DNA from 3 places in the Arthrobacter sp. 05N425 genome. Region 3 is predicted to be linked to each of the others. Evidence: riboswitches for the same ligand, from Rfam matches in the RefSeq annotation. Region 3 holds a riboswitch; each other region holds the start of a gene.

Region 1 (5,520 bases), on a different contig from region 3:
ACCCTAAAGCCCTCATATGGGGCGCCGGGAAAGTTGAGCCATGACGTTCACAGACCAGGCCCCAGGACCACAGCCCCACTCCACGGCGACGCCGCCCGGCCCGGCCGCGCCGCCCGGGCCGGGCCCGTTGACCCCGGCGTTCACCGGCCCCGGGAGGCTGCGTTCAGCCATCGACACCCGCACCACCACACCGGTCCTGGATATCACCATTCCGGTGTTCAACGAGGAACGTGACCTCGAAGCGTGCCTACGCCGGCTGCACGCCTACCTTGTCGGCTGCTTCCCGCATTCCTTTCGGATCACGGTGGCGGACAACGCCAGCACCGACGGAACACTCCAGACGGCGGAACGCGTCGCCCGTGAGCTCCGGGAGATCAACGTCGTCCACATGGCCGAAAAAGGCCGCGGGAATGCGCTGCGCAAGGTGTGGCTTGCCTCGCCGTCGCCGCTCCTGGCGTACATGGACGTGGACCTGTCCACCGACCTGGCGGCGCTCGGCCCCCTGCTGGCCCCGCTCATTTCGGGGCACTCGGACCTCGCGATCGGGACCCGGCTGACCCACAACTCGCATGTGGTCCGCGGACCCAAACGGGAATTCATCTCGCGCAGCTACAACCTGCTGCTGCAGTCGTGCCTGGGCGCCCACTTCAGCGACGCCCAGTGCGGCTTCAAGGCCATCCGGGCGGACGTGGCCCGGCAGCTTCTCCCGCACACGCTGGACAACGCCTGGTTCTTCGACACCGAGCTGCTGGTACTCGCCGAGAGGTGCGGCCTGCGCGTCCACGAAGTCCCGGTCGATTGGACCGACGACCCGGACTCCAGCGTGGACATCGTCCAGACGGCCATCGCGGACCTGCGCGGCATGGCCCGGCTGAGCCGGGACCTGCTCTCGGGCCGGATCCCGGTTCCCGAACTCCGGTCCGCCCTGGCCCGCGGACCGCTGCCGGCTTCGTCCCGGGCCCAGGAACAAAGCCCCGGCGGAAGCCTCTTCGGCCAGCTCGTGCGCTTCGGCAGCATCGGGGTGGCTTCGACCCTCGCGTACTTGCTGATCTTCGTGCTCTGCCGGGGAATCATTGACCCGCAGCTGGCCAACTTCCTTGCCTTGCTCACTACCGCGGTGGCCAACACCGCGGCGAACCGGCGCTTCACCTTCGGCATCCAAGGCAGCAGCCAGGCGGCCCGCCACCATTTCGAGGGGCTGCTGGTCTTCGGGATCGGGCTGGCCCTGACCTCCGGTGCGCTCGCCTTCGTCCACGGCACGTCCGGCGGAACCCCTGACCGCTGGCTGGAACTGGTCACAGTGACCGCCGCCAACCTGGCCGCCACCGCCATCAAATTCCTGCTGTTCCGGCACGTGGTCTTCCGCCGTCGGGGCGCCCCCATTCCTCCGGCCCCCGGCGCCGTTCCCTATGCTCCGGCGTCCGACGCCAACGCCAACGCCTCAGCCCTCCCCCACACAGAAACGGCCAAGTAAATGACCGCAACCCTCGACCCCGCCACCGGCGGCCCGGCCGGCAGCACGCCCGCATCGGCGCCCGCACACCCGACGACGGCGACCCGCCCGGCAGCTCCTCGAGCGCCCGCCGCGCAGGACCGCCGGGCACGCCTGCTGTTCGGACCACAGCGGTGGTGGGTGCGGCCCTCGGCGGCCCTGCTGCTGGTCTTCACCGCAGTGATGTACCTGTGGAACCTGGAAGCCACCGGCTACGCCAACTCCTTCTACGCCGCAGCGATCCAGGCCGGCACCAAGGACTGGACCGCGCTGCTGTTCGGTTCCCTCGACGCGGGCAACGCCATCACGGTGGACAAGCCACCGGCCGCGCTCTGGATCCCGGCCCTCGCCGGGCGGATCTTCGGTTTCTCGGCACTGAGCATGCTCATTCCCCAGGCGCTGATGGGGGTGGCCGCCGTTGGACTTCTGTACCTGACCGTCAAGCGCGTGTCCGGTCCCGCGGCGGGCCTACTGGCCGGCGGCGCCCTGGCGCTGACCCCAGTGGCAGCCCTGATGTTCCGCTTCAACAACCCCGACGCCATGCTCACCCTGTGCCTGGTGCTGGCCGCCTACCTCACCACCCGCGCCATCGAAAAGGCCGGCTGGAAATGGCTCGCCGCAGCCGGCGCGGTAATCGGCCTGGCGTTCCTGATCAAGATGCTGCAGGGCTTCCTGATAGTGCCCGGACTGGCCCTAGCCTACCTGTGGGCGGCACCCACCACCCTCGGCCGCCGGCTCCTGCACCTCCTCGCCGCCGCGGCGGGGATCGCCGTCGTGGCCGGCAGCTACCTGGCGCTGTTCCAGCTCACTCCCGCCTCGGCCCGGCCGTACATGGCGGGGTCGGAGACCAACAGCTTCCTGGAACTCACCTTCGGCTACAACGGCCTGGGCCGGATCACCGGGTCCGGCGGCGGGATGCCCGGTGGAAATGCTTTCGGAAATGCCGGCGGCCCGGGCGGAAACGGCAACGTGGGCTTCGGCGGCGCGGCCGGGATCACCCGGATGTTCGGGACCAGTTTCGGCGGCGAAGTGTCCTGGCTATTGCCGGCGGCCCTGGTTCTGCTGGTGGCAGGTTTGTGGTTCACCCGGCGCGAGGCCCGGAGCTCCGCCACCCGTGCCGCGCTCCTGCTCTGGGGCGGCTGGCTGCTGATCACGGCAGGCATCTTCAGCTTCATGAGCGGCACCGTGCATCCGTACTATGCCGTGGCACTGGCCCCCGCCGTCGCGGCCCTGGTGGGCATCGGCTCGGCGGAACTGTGGCGCGGCCGGACCCACTGGCCCGCTCGGATGGTCCTGGCCGTGACGGTGTTGGCTGCCTCGGTCTGGTCCGCCGTGCTCCTGGGCCGCGACCCGGCATGGCTGCCCGGGCTCCGGGTGATCGCCGTCGTCCTGGGCGTGCTGGCCGCCGCGGCGCTGCTGCTCCGGGTGGACAGCCTGGCGGCGCTCCCGGCCCGGCTCCGCAAAGCCGCTGCGGCCGGCGTCGTGGTCCTTTCACTGCTGGCCGGCGGGCTCGGGACCACCGCCTGGACGCTGGCGACGGCGGCCCAGGCGCATTCGGGGTCAATCCCCACCTCCGGGCCCACCGCGTCCGCGATGGGCGGCGGCTTCGGGGCGGCGGGCAGGCCGGACGGCGGGATCCTCGGTTCCAGCGGGGCGGCCGCCGGCGGGCCCGGCGGACCCGGCGCGGATACGGCGTCGGCCGAGCTGACAGCGTTGCTGAAGTCCTCCGGCGCCAAATGGTCCGGGATTGTCTCCGGCGCCACCCAGGCCGCCAGCCTGGAACTCGCCACCGGCACCAATGTGATCGCGCTGGGCGGCTGGAACGGCGGCGACCCGTACCCCACGCTCGAGCAGTTCCAAGCGATGGTGGACCGCGGCGAGATCGGCTACTTCATCTCCGGCGGCATGGGCGGCCTGGGCGGGGGCCGCGGCGGCAACTCCGAGGTCGCCAGCTGGGTCGCGGCCAACTACCAGGCCCAGACCGTGGGGAACGCCACCGTGTACAAGCTGGCGAAGTAGGCTCCTCTCCCCCGCTTGCCTCCGTCTCCGCCGCGCTCGATGCTTACCGGCGTCGAGCGGGCACGGAACCGTCGAAACGGGCACCCACGCGGCGGTCGTGAAGGCAAGACGCCGCTCCGCAGCAGGGGGCCGCCGTTACCTAAATGTGACATCTGATTGAAAGTCCGGTACCGTTTTAGGGTGCGGCCATCGATCTGGCCGCGTGTCCGGGCTGACGCCAAACTCTGCCGCTACCCGGATTCCCATGGACCAGGCAGAGACGGGGAACCCAGAGTTCCCGGGCATTCTGCATCCATGCACCCTTGGGGTTAAGCCGCCACGTCGATATTCCGTGCGGCCGGATTTCGCATCCGAACCCGACAGCTAACTCCGTAGGCGTTGAGAGGCGAACATGACTGAAATCAAGGCACCCACGCGCCCAGAAGGCGCTAAACGCACGTCCGACGCCGAGCGCGCGCGCCACCGCGCCGAGCCGGCGAAGCACACTTCGAGCCCGTCCAGGCCCCGTGCCCGGACCAACGGCAAGCGCGCCGCCGTCGTAGCCACCGCTTTCGCCGTCCTGCTGGGGGCAGGGGCCGCGGGCCAGGCCTCCGGCACTGCAGCGCATACGGCCGAAGCGTCGAAAGACACGGCCGCGTCCCTGCAGACCCTGGACTTCGAACGCGTCGGCAGCAACACGCCCACCTCGCCCGCCCCGATGAGCGTGGAGGCCCAGGCCTCCAAAATCAAGCCCGCTAAGGCCCCGGCGGCCAAGGCGCCGGCTCCGGCTGCCAAGGCGCCTGCTCCCGCGAAGCCGGTCGCCATTGACGACCCCGCCGGTGCGCAGGCCTACGCCGCCTCTCAGCTGCCCGCCCACGGCTGGGCCCCGAGCGAGATGCAATGCCTGATGAAGTTGTGGACCAGGGAGTCCGACTGGAAGACCACGGCTACCAACGCCAGCAGCGGCGCTTACGGCGTGGTCCAATCGTTGCCCGCCGAAAAGATGGCCAGCGCCGGCGCCGATTACCGGACCAACTACCGGACCCAGATCAACTGGGGACTGCAGTACGTGCAGGACCGCTACGGTTCACCGTGCGGCGCCCTGAACTTCCACTACGCGAACAACTGGTACTAAGCGCGGCCGAGGCTGCATGCCATGAGTGAGGCCCCGGATCCTTGGATCCGGGGCCTCACGTGCGCCTGCCGCCGCGCCGCCTGCGGAATACGGGCCGCGCTACGGAACCGCGCCGCCGCGCTAGCCGTTCGGACGGTTGGGAATGTACTGCACCCCCCATTTGTTGCCGTCGGGATCGGCGAAGTAGACGAAATGCCCCCAGTCCTGGACATCGATGTCGCTGACGTCCACACCGTTGGCCTTGAGTTGCTGGTGCGCCGCCTGGATGTCGCTGACGACCAGCTGCAGGCCGGGGGCGGTGCCGGGCGGGGCGTCGTTGAGGCCTTCGCCAATCGCGATCGAGCACCCGGAACCCGGCGGGGTCAGCTGGACGAAACGGATGCCTGGCGTGGGCCGTTCGTCGTAGTCGGCGTTGAAGCCGACCTTGTTCACATAGAAGTCCTTGGCCCGGTCCACATCCGACACGGGGACAAACACGAGTTCAAGTTTCCAGTCCATGGGCACAGGCTAGTCCCGGACGCCTTACGCCGGAACCCTTGACCGCGGGGACGTTTCAACCGCCCTACCCGCGAGGGCAGCAGTGCATGCCGGCGGCTAGACCGCGATGCCGTACAGGCGGTCTCCGGCGTCGCCCAGCCCGGGCACAATGTACGACTTTTCGTTGAGCTTCTCGTCGATGGAGGCCAGCACGATGGTCACGTTGGCGTCCGAGAGCTCTTCTTCCAGCTTGGCCAGGCCCTCCGGGGCGGCCAGCAGGCAGATGCAGGTGACGTCCGACGCGCCGCGCTTGAAGAGGAACTTGATCGCCTCGCGCAGGGTGCCGCCGGTGGCGAGCATCGGGTCCAGGACGAAGATCTGCCGGTCTGTCAGGTTCTCCGGGAGGCGCTCGGCGTAG
Region 2 (5,520 bases), on a different contig from region 3:
ATGCCGACCTGGGTTCCGGTGCCCCGATCGCCATCCCCACCGGCTACGGCACCACGGCCCACCCTCGCCTGATGGTCCAGGTCGGCAAGGACGGCCGGGTCTACCTGCTGGACCGGGACAACCTGGGCGGTATGGGGCAGGGGAGCGGCGGAACGGACGCCGTCCTCGACGGCGCCGGGCCGTACAGTGGCGTCTGGGGCAGGCCCGCGTTCCTCGGGACCACAAACGGCGGGTACATCTACACCGTGGAGAACAAGGGCTACCTGCGTGCGCACAAGCTGTTGGCCAGCAGCACCGGCGGCATCCAGCTGGCCTCCGTCGGTACGTCCATTGGTACCTTCGGGTACACCTCCGGGGCGCCCACGGTGACCTCCAACGGTACAAACGCCTCCACCGCCCTGGTCTGGGCCGTGTACGTAACGGGACCCACCGGTACCGGCGCGGAACTCCGTGCCTACCGCGCAATGCCGGACAGCACCGGTAAGCTTCAGCAGGTTTTCGCGGCCCCGCTGGGCACCGCCGCCAAGTTTTCCACGGTTGCCACTGACAACGGGCGCGTCTACGTGGGAACCCGGGACGGGCACGTGATCGGCTTCGGTGCCCCGACGACCTCAGCGGTTGGGGCGACAAACACGGACCTGGGAACCGCCGCGGTAGGCACCACCGTGAAAGGGAACCTGATCATCACCGCCAGCAGGGCTGTTACGGTCAGTTCCGTCGCAGCACCTGCGCCGTTCGGGATCGAGGCCCTCACACTGCCCCGGACGCTTGCCAAAGGCGGAACCATGACGGTCCCGGCCACCTTCTCGCCGACCGTAGCCGGACAGGTCGACGGGACGTTGACCGTCAAAACCTCCGACGGCGAGACGGACCTTCTGGGGGTTCACGGCGTCGGCACCAAGGACGGCCTGGGGGCAACGCCGCCCACCCTGGTATTCACCGACGTGCCGACCCAGACCAGCAGTCGCCAGACCGTAAACGTGGTCAACACCGGCACGAGCGTCGCCACGATCACCGGCGTCACCTTGCCGGGCAACGCCCAGCTTGCGGTCGACCCGGCCACGCTGCCGGCCGTGGGACAGAAGATTCAACCCCTTACTTCCGTTCCGGTGTCCGTCACCTTCAGTCCGACGACGGCAACCCCGGTGGCTGATCAGCTCCTCATCACGAGCGACCGAGGATCACTCACGGTACCGGTGACGGCGACCGCCGTGTCGGGCGTAGCGCATCTGCAGCTGCCGGCATCCCTGGACTTTGGTGATGTGCCTGCCGGCGCTGCGGCCACCCGGGATTTCACCATTACTAACACTGGCAACATCCCCCTGACGATCACCAAGGCCAAGGCGCCGGAGGGTGTATTCTCCACCACCGTTCCAATCTCGGAAGGCCTGGTGATCCCGCCTGGAGAGTCCGCACATCAGAGCGTGACGTTCAAGCCGACGGTGGTCGGTCAGGCCGGAACCGCCGACACCTACTATCTGCTGACCGCGGACGACGGCCAAGGAGCACAGAAAGTAATGCTCACCGGAATGGGCGTCGACGATCCCATCGGCCTGAAGGCGTACCAGACCAATGCCGGTGACCCGCGGTCTGTCCTCGGCAGGTCGCTGACCTTGGAGTACCCGGTGGGGGCAGGGAAATGCCAGGACTACACCAAGGGCGTGATCTGCTGGTCCCCGTCCACCGGGGCCCATTGGGTCGCAGGCGCGATCTATGCCCGCTACAAGGCCGCGGGCGGCGCTGCCGGCGTCCTGGGGTTCCCCACCACCGACCAGCTGACAACCCCGGACACGATCGGGCGGTATGAACACTTCGCCGGCTCCGGCGGGGCATCCATTTACTGGACGCCAAGCACCGGGGCGCACCTCATCACGGGCGCGGTCCGTGCCAAGTGGTCGGCCCTGGGCAGGGAACGGGGGCTGCTGGGCTATCCGACGTCGGACGAGGCGCGCACCCCTGATGGCGTGGGACGTTACAGCCACTTCACAGGTTCGGGCGGTTCATCGATCTACTGGACGCCAAGCACCGGGGCGCACTTCATCACGGGCGCGGTCCGTGCCAAGTGGTCGGCCCTGGGCAGGGAACGGGGGCTGCTGGGCTATCCGACGTCAGACGAGACGCGCACCCCTGATGGCGTGGGACGTTACAGCCACTTCACAGGCTCGGGCGGTGCATCGATCTACTGGTCGGCGAAGACCGGGTCGCACTATGTCCTCGGTGCGATCCGTGCCAAGTGGACGGCCCTCGGCAGGGAAAGGGGACGTCTGGGATATCCGACCCGGGACGAGTACGCAGTGTCCGTGGGCCGGGCGTCGGACTTCCAGCACGGGCGGTTGACCTGGAATAGCTCAACCAGACTGGTGACCGGCTAGCGCGTGCGGGCCCCCCGGGCCCCAGCGGTCCGCGTAGGACACTGCGCTCGCCGACGGTTTCCCGCGGGAGGACGCAGCTGCTTAGGCCTAGCCGGCCCCCGCACGACAGAATGGATCCATGAGCGAGGCCGGTGACTTCATTGACGCGGCGCTGCTGCGTGAGAGCTCGTGGCAGCGGGCCGAGGAAGCGCAGGCGCGATACGGCCCGGGCCTGGGGAGCTATGGCTCCTCGGTTGGCGCCGTCCGCGGCACTGTCCGCGACGCGCTGCGCCGGTACCGGTCACTCGGCCGCGACGATGTCACCGCCCTCAGCTCGGAGTTGTGGGAGGTGCCCGTCTTCGAACGCCGCCTTGCCGCCGTCGTCCTGCTGCAGTCCAGCCTGGCCCTGCTGGACAATTCGGACCTGACCCGGATCGAGGGTTTCCTGCGGACTGCGCGCCTGCGCGAGCTGGCCGATCCGCTGGCGACCGATGTCGTCGGGCCGCTGATTGCGGGACTGGACGGCCAAAACCGTTCCCGCGCGGAAACCGTGCTGGGCCGCTGGCTGCAGGACCCGGACGATTGGCTGCGGCGGGCGGCCCTGATGGCGCCGCTCCGCGAGCTACGGGCCGGTGGAGGGGATTGGGACCGTTACCGGCGCCAGGCCGCACTGGCGGAGTCGGGCACCCCGGACGACGCCGGTCTGGTGAGGGAGGCGATCGCTGCCGTCACCTCCGGGACGGCGAAGTAGCGCTACGTGCCGGGCCGGCGCTCCACGACGGCATACGCCTTTCCGTCGAGGAACTGCCAGTCGGTCACCACCATAAAACCGAGCGCGTCCACACGGTCATTCAGGACGTGGATATCGAAGCCGCCGTCGCGCGGTTCCGCGTCCCACGTGGCTACGTGGATTTCCTTTCCCTCGAGAACCAGCAGCTCTGTGTTGACGTCGAAATCCTCCTGCGGCTGATCGCTGAGCTGGCAAATTGCGACACAGTGGCTGTTCATAACGGGGCCTCCACTCGGGGAATGCTGGGTGCCCTCATCCTATGGCTGGCAGCTAGCAGCGTCCTAGGCTTTCTTCCGCGCCAGGACACGGCTCCGTTATCTGAATGTGACATTCCCGCCCGGGCCCGTTACCGTAGATGGGTGCCTGTTTGTTTCCGATACGGGCGCTCCCGAGCCGATTGCCTAACTCTGCCGCGGCCTGGGATCCGAATGCAACCTTTCTGGCAGAGACGGGGAAACCACTTTTGACCTGCAGTTTTAGCAGGTCTTGGGGTGAAGCCGCACAGCGCCCGCATTGACGGGCCCGCGGCCGGGTGCCTCCCATCCGAATCCGACAGCTCACCTCGCAGGCATTGGGAGAGGCTACAAACATGACTTCAAGCATTACTTCTGCGCGCCATCGTTCCGACGCATCCGCCGGACGGGCCTCAGCATTCTCGGGCAAATCAGGCACCATCGGTCGTCAGGCCGCAGTAATCTTCGCAGCCTCCGGCCTCGTCCTCACGAGCGGAATGGCAGCCAATGCAGCCGTTGCCCCGGCCGAAAACAAGACCGCCCCCGCTTCGTCGGTTGACGTCGGCAGCAAGGTCTCCGCGCCGGTTACCGCTGATTCCGCAGTTCAGATCAGCTTCGCCCGCCCGGCAGTCGCTACCACGCCGGCGCCCGTGATCGAGCAGCCTAAGCCCGTCACCGCCCCTGCGGTTGCCGCCGCTCCGGCTGTCGCGCCTGCCCCTGCTCCGGTGCTCGCGCCGGCAGCGCCGCAGGTCAGCGTTCAGGCGAAGGCGGCCGTGGCACCTGCCTCGGCAGCCGGCGGAGCCAACGCCGCGATGCTTTCGGCCGCCTACAGCCAGATCGGCATCACCCAGGACTGCACCGCCATGGTGGAGAAGGCCCTCGGTGCGGCCGGTATCCACGTGGGCGACCTCGGTCCCCAGCAGTTCATGGGCTACGGCAAGGTTGTGGGTGCCCCGCAGCCCGGCGACATGATCGTCCAGTCCGGCCACGTCGCCATCTACGCCGGTGACGGCATGGCCATCAGCGGTGGCATGAACGGCAGCAACCAGACGATCAAGCACCCGCTGTCCTGGCTGACCGCCACGGGTGGCGTGACCTTCGTCCGCGCCAGCGCATAGCAAAAAGCTTAAGAACCTCTTTCCAGGGCCGGTGGTCGGCTGCTAAACGGCAGCTGGCCACCGGCTTTTGCGCACGTTTACGCCGGCCGGTGAGCTCAGCCGGCGTACCGCAGCAGGACGACGCCGTTGCCAAACGCGCGGGTGCCGGCGAGCGTGAGCGCGGTCCTGTCGTCTGCTGACTTGAACAAGGGATTCCCCCGCCCGATCAGCACCGGGTGGACATAAATCCAGTACTCGTCAATGAGCCCGAGCCGGCGGAAGGTATCGGCGAGGTCAGCCCCGCCCAGTGCCAAGTCGCCGCCGGGCTGCGCCTTCAGTGCCAGCACGTCATCGGCGACGACGTCGCGCACCACCGTGGTGTTCCAGTCGGCCCGTTCCAGCGTCCTGGAGTAGACAATCTTCGGCATGTCCCGCCAAATTTTGGCGAACTCGACCATAGCCGGTGTACTGGACGGATCCTGGTCCGCCGTCGGCCAGAAGTCGGCCATCAGTTCGTAGGTCACGCGGCCGTCCAGGAAGGCGCCCATAGAGGCCAGTTGCTCGTTGAAGTGGCTGTGGAGCTCCTCGTCCACCATGTGCCAGTCAATCTCTCCGTTCGGCCCCTCGAAAAAACCGTCGAGGGAGACCTGGAGGGCCAGAATGATCTTTCGCATGGGCCAGAGCCTACGCCCGGACGAAGCGATGCGGGAAGGCGGCGCTCGTCCCCGGTGGACGGCAACATCCTGCCGTTTTGGGCTCCAAGCTCGTGCCGTAGGCTCGCGACAAACCAATTTCGGCAGTATGTTGCCGAATGGGCAATATTCGGGCACTATTAGGAGAGCCCTGCTGAGGGATCGGCAAAATGATGCCGATATGGCGAAGCCGGGACATCAGACCGCGGCATGGTGTGCGCGCAGCGAAGGGGAGTGCCAGTGAGCGACGTGGCGGCGATTGCCGAGGGGATCCGCCGGACCCGCAAGGAGGCCGGGCTGACCCAGGAGGACCTGGCGCACCTGGCCGGCACCTCGGAGCGTACCGTCCGCGCCATC
Region 3 (5,520 bases):
GACGGAGTGGGCGGCCACACCGGCCAGCCCCAGCACTTCGTTGATGTCGATCTCGACATCTTCGAGCTCAAGGGCCTGGAGCAGCGCACGGCACCAGTCTTCAAGCGTTTCATCCTGGCTCTTCACCGTTTGCCTCCAAAGTTGAGTTGGGCCCCAGCGCCCCGGACTGGCCCGGACCGGGCGTGGACACCCCCATGGCGGAGGCGTCGTCCCAAGTGTCCACATCATCGGTGGAACCCGACGGAACCGGAACCTGCCGCAGCTCAAGACTAGCAAGGAGGGAGAACACTGAGCCCCCCTCGAGGGCGTTCCGCCGCGCCGCGTCGGCGACGGCGCGTTCTAGCGCGGCCGTGCCATAAAGTCCCACGAGGGGTTGCAGGCGGCCGTCCGCCGAAACGGCCACGAACCCGTCGACGGGGCCGGCCGCGGCGTCACCCGGGGCATTGGCGAGGACATCAGCCAGTGCGTCGAGCAAGGCGCGGACGGCGTCGGCCACGCGGGGCATGTCGCAGGCCAGCACGAGGGTCAGCGAGGCCGCGCCGGCTGCGGCGGGCTCGCCGCGCCCAACGGCGGCCAGGGCGGAAAGGCCGGCGGCAATCGCGGCGGCGGGTCCGCCAAACGGCGGGTCCTCGCGACAGCCGAGCACATCTGGTGGGAGGTCGCCGGGGTCGGGGCCGACGACGACGGTCCGGCGGGCGCCCCGGGCAGCCTGCAGTGACCGACTTAGCAGGGTGCCGCCGTCGACCGTCAGCCGGGCCTTGGGTACGCCGCCAAGCCTGGCGGACCGGCCCCCGGCGAGTACAACAGCGTCAAATTCCACCAGCCCAGCCTAGCCGCATCGGCCTCACCGCGGCCGGGTCAGCCCGCGACGCCGGTGCGCCTGCTCAGTGCGCCTTTTCGGGGAGCAGGAACGGATCCCAGGCGGGCGTCGGCTTCTCCAGTTCCTTGATCTGCCAGATCGTGCCCTTCGGCGGCCCGGGAACGAAGCCCAGTTTCCAGCCCATTTCGGCGGGCGTGTGGTCTCCCTTGGCGTTGTTGCAGCGCAGGCAGGCCGCCACCAGGTTCTCCCAGGAATCCGCCCCGCCCCGCGACTTGGGGTGGACATGGTCGATGGTGTGGGCAGCCTTGCCGCAGTAGGCGCAACGGTGGTTGTCCCTGCGGAGCACTCCCCTGCGGCTCACGGCCGTCAGGGTGTTGTAGCGCGGCCTGATGTACCGGTTAAGCAGGATCACCGTCGGTCGGCCGAGGATATCCTGCGGGCCCACCACGGGGTCATCCCCCTCGGCCACCACGCTGGCCTTCCCGGTCAGTACAAGCACCAGCGCCCGGCGGAAGGTGACTACCGCCAGCGGTTCATATCCAGCATTCAGAACGAGAGTGCGCATCCGCATACCTCTTCACGGCCGCACCCGCCAGGGGCACGAGGGCCGGCTGCCCTGTGCATGGTCGGGCTATGGATCGACACCACAAGAGTAAACACCGAACGCCCGGATTGCCGAATTTTTCTTTCCCCGGGCTTCCTGGCCGCGCCTCGGCGGTCGGGCGCGAACGAGCCGCAAACTGCAAAGGACCCCTGCCGCGAGGGCAGGGGTCCTTCACAAAGCTTCAGGCGTTAGACGCGCCTAAGTCCTAGCCGCCGACGCGGATGAAGACCGGGCCGGAGCCCACGTTGACGCTGTACAGCGCGGTGGTGCCGCCGTTCCAACCGCCATGGACGGCCATGCCGTTGCCGACGTAAACGGCGATGTGGGCCATGCCCATGCCGCCGTTCTGGTAGTAGGCGAGGTCGCCCGGCTGGGCCTCGGCGGCGCTCACGGTGCGGCCCAGGGACAGGTAACCCGCCGGCCAGCCGTGGTAGTGGACGCCGACTGCGGCCAGCGCGTTGGTGGCCAGCATGGTGCAGTCCTGGGAGACACCGATCTGTGCGTAGGCAGCAGCGGCGATCGAAGCGCCCATGCCGCTGACGGCGGCCGGAGCCTTGGTGGCCAGCGATGCGGTAACCGCGGTGCCGGTACCAGTTCCGGTACCGGTGACGGCGGTGTCCGCTTCCTGGACGTTGACGACGGGCTTGACCGCCTCGACAACCGGAGCCGGCGCGGTGGTGACAGCAGGCTTCTCGTAGGAGATCGCGATGCTGGAGGCCGCGGAGATCGTGGCCGGTGCGTTGGACTGTACTTCCATGGCCGAAGCGGAAGTCGATTCACGCTGAACGTTGGTCTCGGCAGCGTTGGCTGCGATACCACTGGTCAGGACCAGGCCGGAGGCTGCGGCGATAACCGCGGCCTGGCGACCCATACCACCGGCGTTGTCGCCGACGGCCTTAGCAATGACAGCCAGCGAGTTGGTCTTGGTGACCTCCGCGCGGTGGCGTGCAATGGTTGCACGAGTAGTCATTCAGTTCTCTCTTTCGTGATCCTTGGGTCCGCGCTGCTTGCAGGCGGGACTGAGGACGCTCCGGCATCTTGGGGGTACGCCGGATCGCCCCGAAACGGGTTTCTTAGCGAAGGGTGTACTGCGAAGACGCGCCAAAAGCGGGAACTGCGTTGTGTGATCCAGTCCGGGCGCCGGCAAGGGCGGCACGGAGCATGGAATTCAGCGGGCTCAACTGAGCCTCGCCAGCGCGAGAACGCGCAGCATTGTGGCGTGAAGACACGAAAGTAGCCTCTCCCAATGCCTACGAGGTGAGCTGTCGGATTCGGATGGGAGTCACCCGGCCGCGCTGCTTCCTGGGAAGCTTTGCGACTTAACCCCAAGGTCTTCTTGCGAAGACCAAAATTGGTTCCCCCGCCCCTGCCAGACGATGTCATGCGAACGGACCTTGAGCGGTGGCAGAGTTAGGCAATCCACTCAAGAGCGCCAACTTCGGAGAAGTTGGCGTGCTTCATACGGTACAGCAGTTGGGACTCAATGTCACATTCAGATCACGGCGTGTCACAGAAATGCGAGTGGTCCCTCGGCTTGGCTAAAGCCAGCCGAGCGGGTCAACAACTTCCCCGTTGACCATCACCTCGAAGTGGAGGTGGCAGCCGGTGGAGGCGCCGGTGGTCCCGCTCATCGCCACCACATCGCCACGTGAGACCTGCTGGCCCACGTGGACGTCGGACGACGACAAGTGGTTGTACGTGGTCTCCAGGCCGTTGCCATGGTCGATCACGACCCGGTTGCCGCCCCCGTAGGGGTGCCAGCCGGAAAAGGTTACGGTGCCGCTCGCGGCGGCATGTACAGGAGTGCCGCACTGGGCCGCGTAGTCCTGGCCCCGGTGGAATTCCCCGACGGCTCCCGTGATGGGACTGACCCGGTAGCCGAACGGCGAGGCCGTGACCATGGAATCCAGCGGCGCCCCGAGGCTGCCCGCGGAGGCTGCCCGGGTGATGCTGCCGACGGACTGCGCGCTCAGCAACTGCTTGAGCTTGCTGTCCGGGTCACCCTTGGTGGTGACGGCCGTGCGGTTGAAGTTGATTTCGGCGGCCGGGGCCTTGACCTCGGGCTGGGCCGCCGCGGAAACCGAACCGGACCTGGCCGCATCGGTGGCCATCACGGGGCCGGTGGCCGGAACTGTAACGGTGAGGACCAAACCCGTGGCGGCCAGGGCAATGCCTGCCTTCTGCCCCACGCCGCTGACAGCGGCGAAGTCTGTTACCTGACGGAACGCGCTGCGCCGGCCGCGGCGCGCTTCGCGGTGCGCGTCACGCGGGCGCTCGTCGAGGACGACGGCGGCCGGGCGTGGCTCCGGAGCGGGACCGGTCGCACGACGGCGGCCCCTGACGGTCTGGGTGGTCAAGAACGGTTCCTCTCTGGATAGCCTGCGAAGTTAGCTGTCGGATTCGGGTCAGAGAGATCAAAGACCCGGTCCGCCGGTGCAAGCATCCAGACGCAGGGGCATCCACGGAGGTCCCAGTTTGAATTGCTTGCCGCTAGCGGACTTCACCCCAAGGCTGTTGAATCAACAGCCGGTTGTGGTTCCCCCGCCTCTGCCAGAAGGTGAATCGCCGGCTGATCCGCTGGCAGAGCTCGGCTCCGGATCAGATAACGCTTTAGTATCAGTGCTAGTCATCAACTATAGGGGATTAAGGCAGGCGGTAATAATTCCGTTATCTCGCCTGTGCACAACTTACCGGCTGTCCGGCGGAAGGATTTTGACGCCAGGTTACCCGAGCGTGACGAACACATGGGCGGCGACCTCGGGAGGCAGCTCGAGGGCGCCTTCAATGTCGGGGACCCGGACCGAGATGTACTCCCCCACCCGCTCCAGCGACACCCTGGCGCCCGGACGGATTCCGCCCTCGTCCAGCTGGACCAGCAGCTCCGGCTCGACCTGGATCGGCTCGGCCAGCCGGCTCACGGTGATCCGCGAGTCGGCGCCGTAGCCGGCCATGGCGTCAAGCAGGTTGACCACGGCGCCGCGGTCCGGCGTCGGAAGCCCGCCCAGTTCGGCGAGTCCGGGAATCGGGTTCCCGTAGGGGGACACGGTCGGGTGGTCCAGCATTTCGAAAATGCGGCGCTCGACCCGTTCGCTCATCACGTGCTCCCAGCGGCACGCTTCCTCATGGACGTAGGCCCAGTCGAGCCCGATCACGTCGGCAAGTAGCCGTTCGGCCAGGCGGTGCTTGCGCATGACCTCGATGGCGCGCTTCCGGCCCGTTTCGGTCAGTTCAAGGTGCCGGTCGCCGGAGACAACCACGAGGCCGTCGCGCTCCATGCGGCCGACGGTCTGGGAAACGGTGGGGCCGGAGTGACGAAGCCGCTCGGCGATGCGGGCGCGGAGGGCGATGATGTTCTCTTCTTCAAGTTCCAGGATGGTCCGGAGATACATCTCGGTGGTATCGATCAGATCCGTCATTCAGCTCAGCTCCTCGAGCGCCGTCCTTGCGTCATTCCCACCGTACAGCGTGCGGGTTGCGCCCTGGCGAGATCCGCCGTACGTCACCGCACAGCCTAGCCTATTTTGAATTAGTCCGGATAATCTGTGGGCTGCCGCGCGGACCTGTGGACTACGCCCCGCCCGGCGCCGGGTCGCCGTCTCAATGACCGGACTATGACGGGCTTTATTCCCACCCGCGTGGGGCCGTCGGGCAGAATAAATAGCGGGTCCCGGTCACGCCCGGCAGAGCCCGTCCAAGCCACGCCACACACCCAGCCGAAAATTGGAGCCCCTGTGAGCGACACCAGCATCACCATCCCCGCGAACCTCCTGCCCAAGGACGGCCGGTTTGGCGCCGGCCCGTCGAAGGTCCGGCCGGAGCAGATGGAGGCCCTGTCTGCGGCGGCGGCGACGCTGCTGGGGACCTCGCACCGCCAGGCCCCGGTCAAGAACCTCGTGGGATCGGTCCGGAGCGGACTGAGCGACTTCTTCCGCGCCCCGGAGGGCTACGAGGTCATCCTCGGCGTCGGCGGGTCCACGGCGTTCTGGGACATTGCCAGCTTCGGCCTCGTGGAAAACAAGGCGCAGCACCTATCTTTCGGCGAATTCGGCTCGAAGTTTGCCGCGGCCACCAACAAGGCACCGTTCCTGGCCGAGTC

The links. A riboswitch is a leader RNA that binds a small molecule or an ion and turns the genes downstream of it on or off. The one in region 3 is predicted to bind cyclic di-AMP.
Region 1: another riboswitch for cyclic di-AMP. It lies ahead of AC1DGE_RS14795 (aggregation-promoting factor C-terminal-like domain-containing protein); the one in region 3 lies ahead of AC1DGE_RS12725 (NlpC/P60 family protein).
Region 2: another riboswitch for cyclic di-AMP. It lies ahead of AC1DGE_RS02160 (hypothetical protein); the one in region 3 lies ahead of AC1DGE_RS12725 (NlpC/P60 family protein).

What each region holds. Positions count from the first base shown of each region.
Region 1 is NZ_JBFTMU010000014.1:111,405-116,924, reverse strand. Features, by position in the region: gene AC1DGE_RS14805 (bifunctional glycosyltransferase family 2/GtrA family protein) at 41-1,474, shown strand; gene AC1DGE_RS14800 (glycosyltransferase family 39 protein) at 1,475-3,511, shown strand; cyclic di-AMP (ydaO/yuaA leader) riboswitch at 3,724-3,904, shown strand; gene AC1DGE_RS14795 (aggregation-promoting factor C-terminal-like domain-containing protein) at 3,903-4,625, shown strand; gene AC1DGE_RS14790 (VOC family protein) at 4,746-5,123, opposite strand; gene upp (uracil phosphoribosyltransferase) at 5,220-5,520, opposite strand, start outside.
Region 2 is NZ_JBFTMU010000001.1:469,019-474,538, reverse strand. Features, by position in the region: gene AC1DGE_RS02175 (Ig-like domain-containing protein) at 1-2,372, shown strand, start outside; gene AC1DGE_RS02170 (DNA alkylation repair protein) at 2,491-3,102, shown strand; gene AC1DGE_RS02165 (hypothetical protein) at 3,105-3,359, opposite strand; cyclic di-AMP (ydaO/yuaA leader) riboswitch at 3,561-3,726, shown strand; gene AC1DGE_RS02160 (hypothetical protein) at 3,731-4,492, shown strand; gene AC1DGE_RS02155 (dihydrofolate reductase family protein) at 4,588-5,145, opposite strand; gene AC1DGE_RS02150 (helix-turn-helix transcriptional regulator) at 5,404-5,520, shown strand, end outside.
Region 3 is NZ_JBFTMU010000009.1:49,002-54,521, reverse strand. Features, by position in the region: gene AC1DGE_RS12740 (DUF6457 domain-containing protein) at 1-126, opposite strand, end outside; gene mobA (molybdenum cofactor guanylyltransferase) at 110-820, opposite strand; gene AC1DGE_RS12730 (HNH endonuclease) at 885-1,385, opposite strand; gene AC1DGE_RS12725 (NlpC/P60 family protein) at 1,630-2,394, opposite strand; cyclic di-AMP (ydaO/yuaA leader) riboswitch at 2,658-2,816, opposite strand; gene AC1DGE_RS12720 (M23 family metallopeptidase) at 2,963-3,781, opposite strand; cyclic di-AMP (ydaO/yuaA leader) riboswitch at 3,786-4,005, opposite strand; gene AC1DGE_RS12715 (iron-dependent transcriptional repressor DtxR) at 4,148-4,840, opposite strand; gene serC (phosphoserine transaminase) at 5,156-5,520, shown strand, end outside.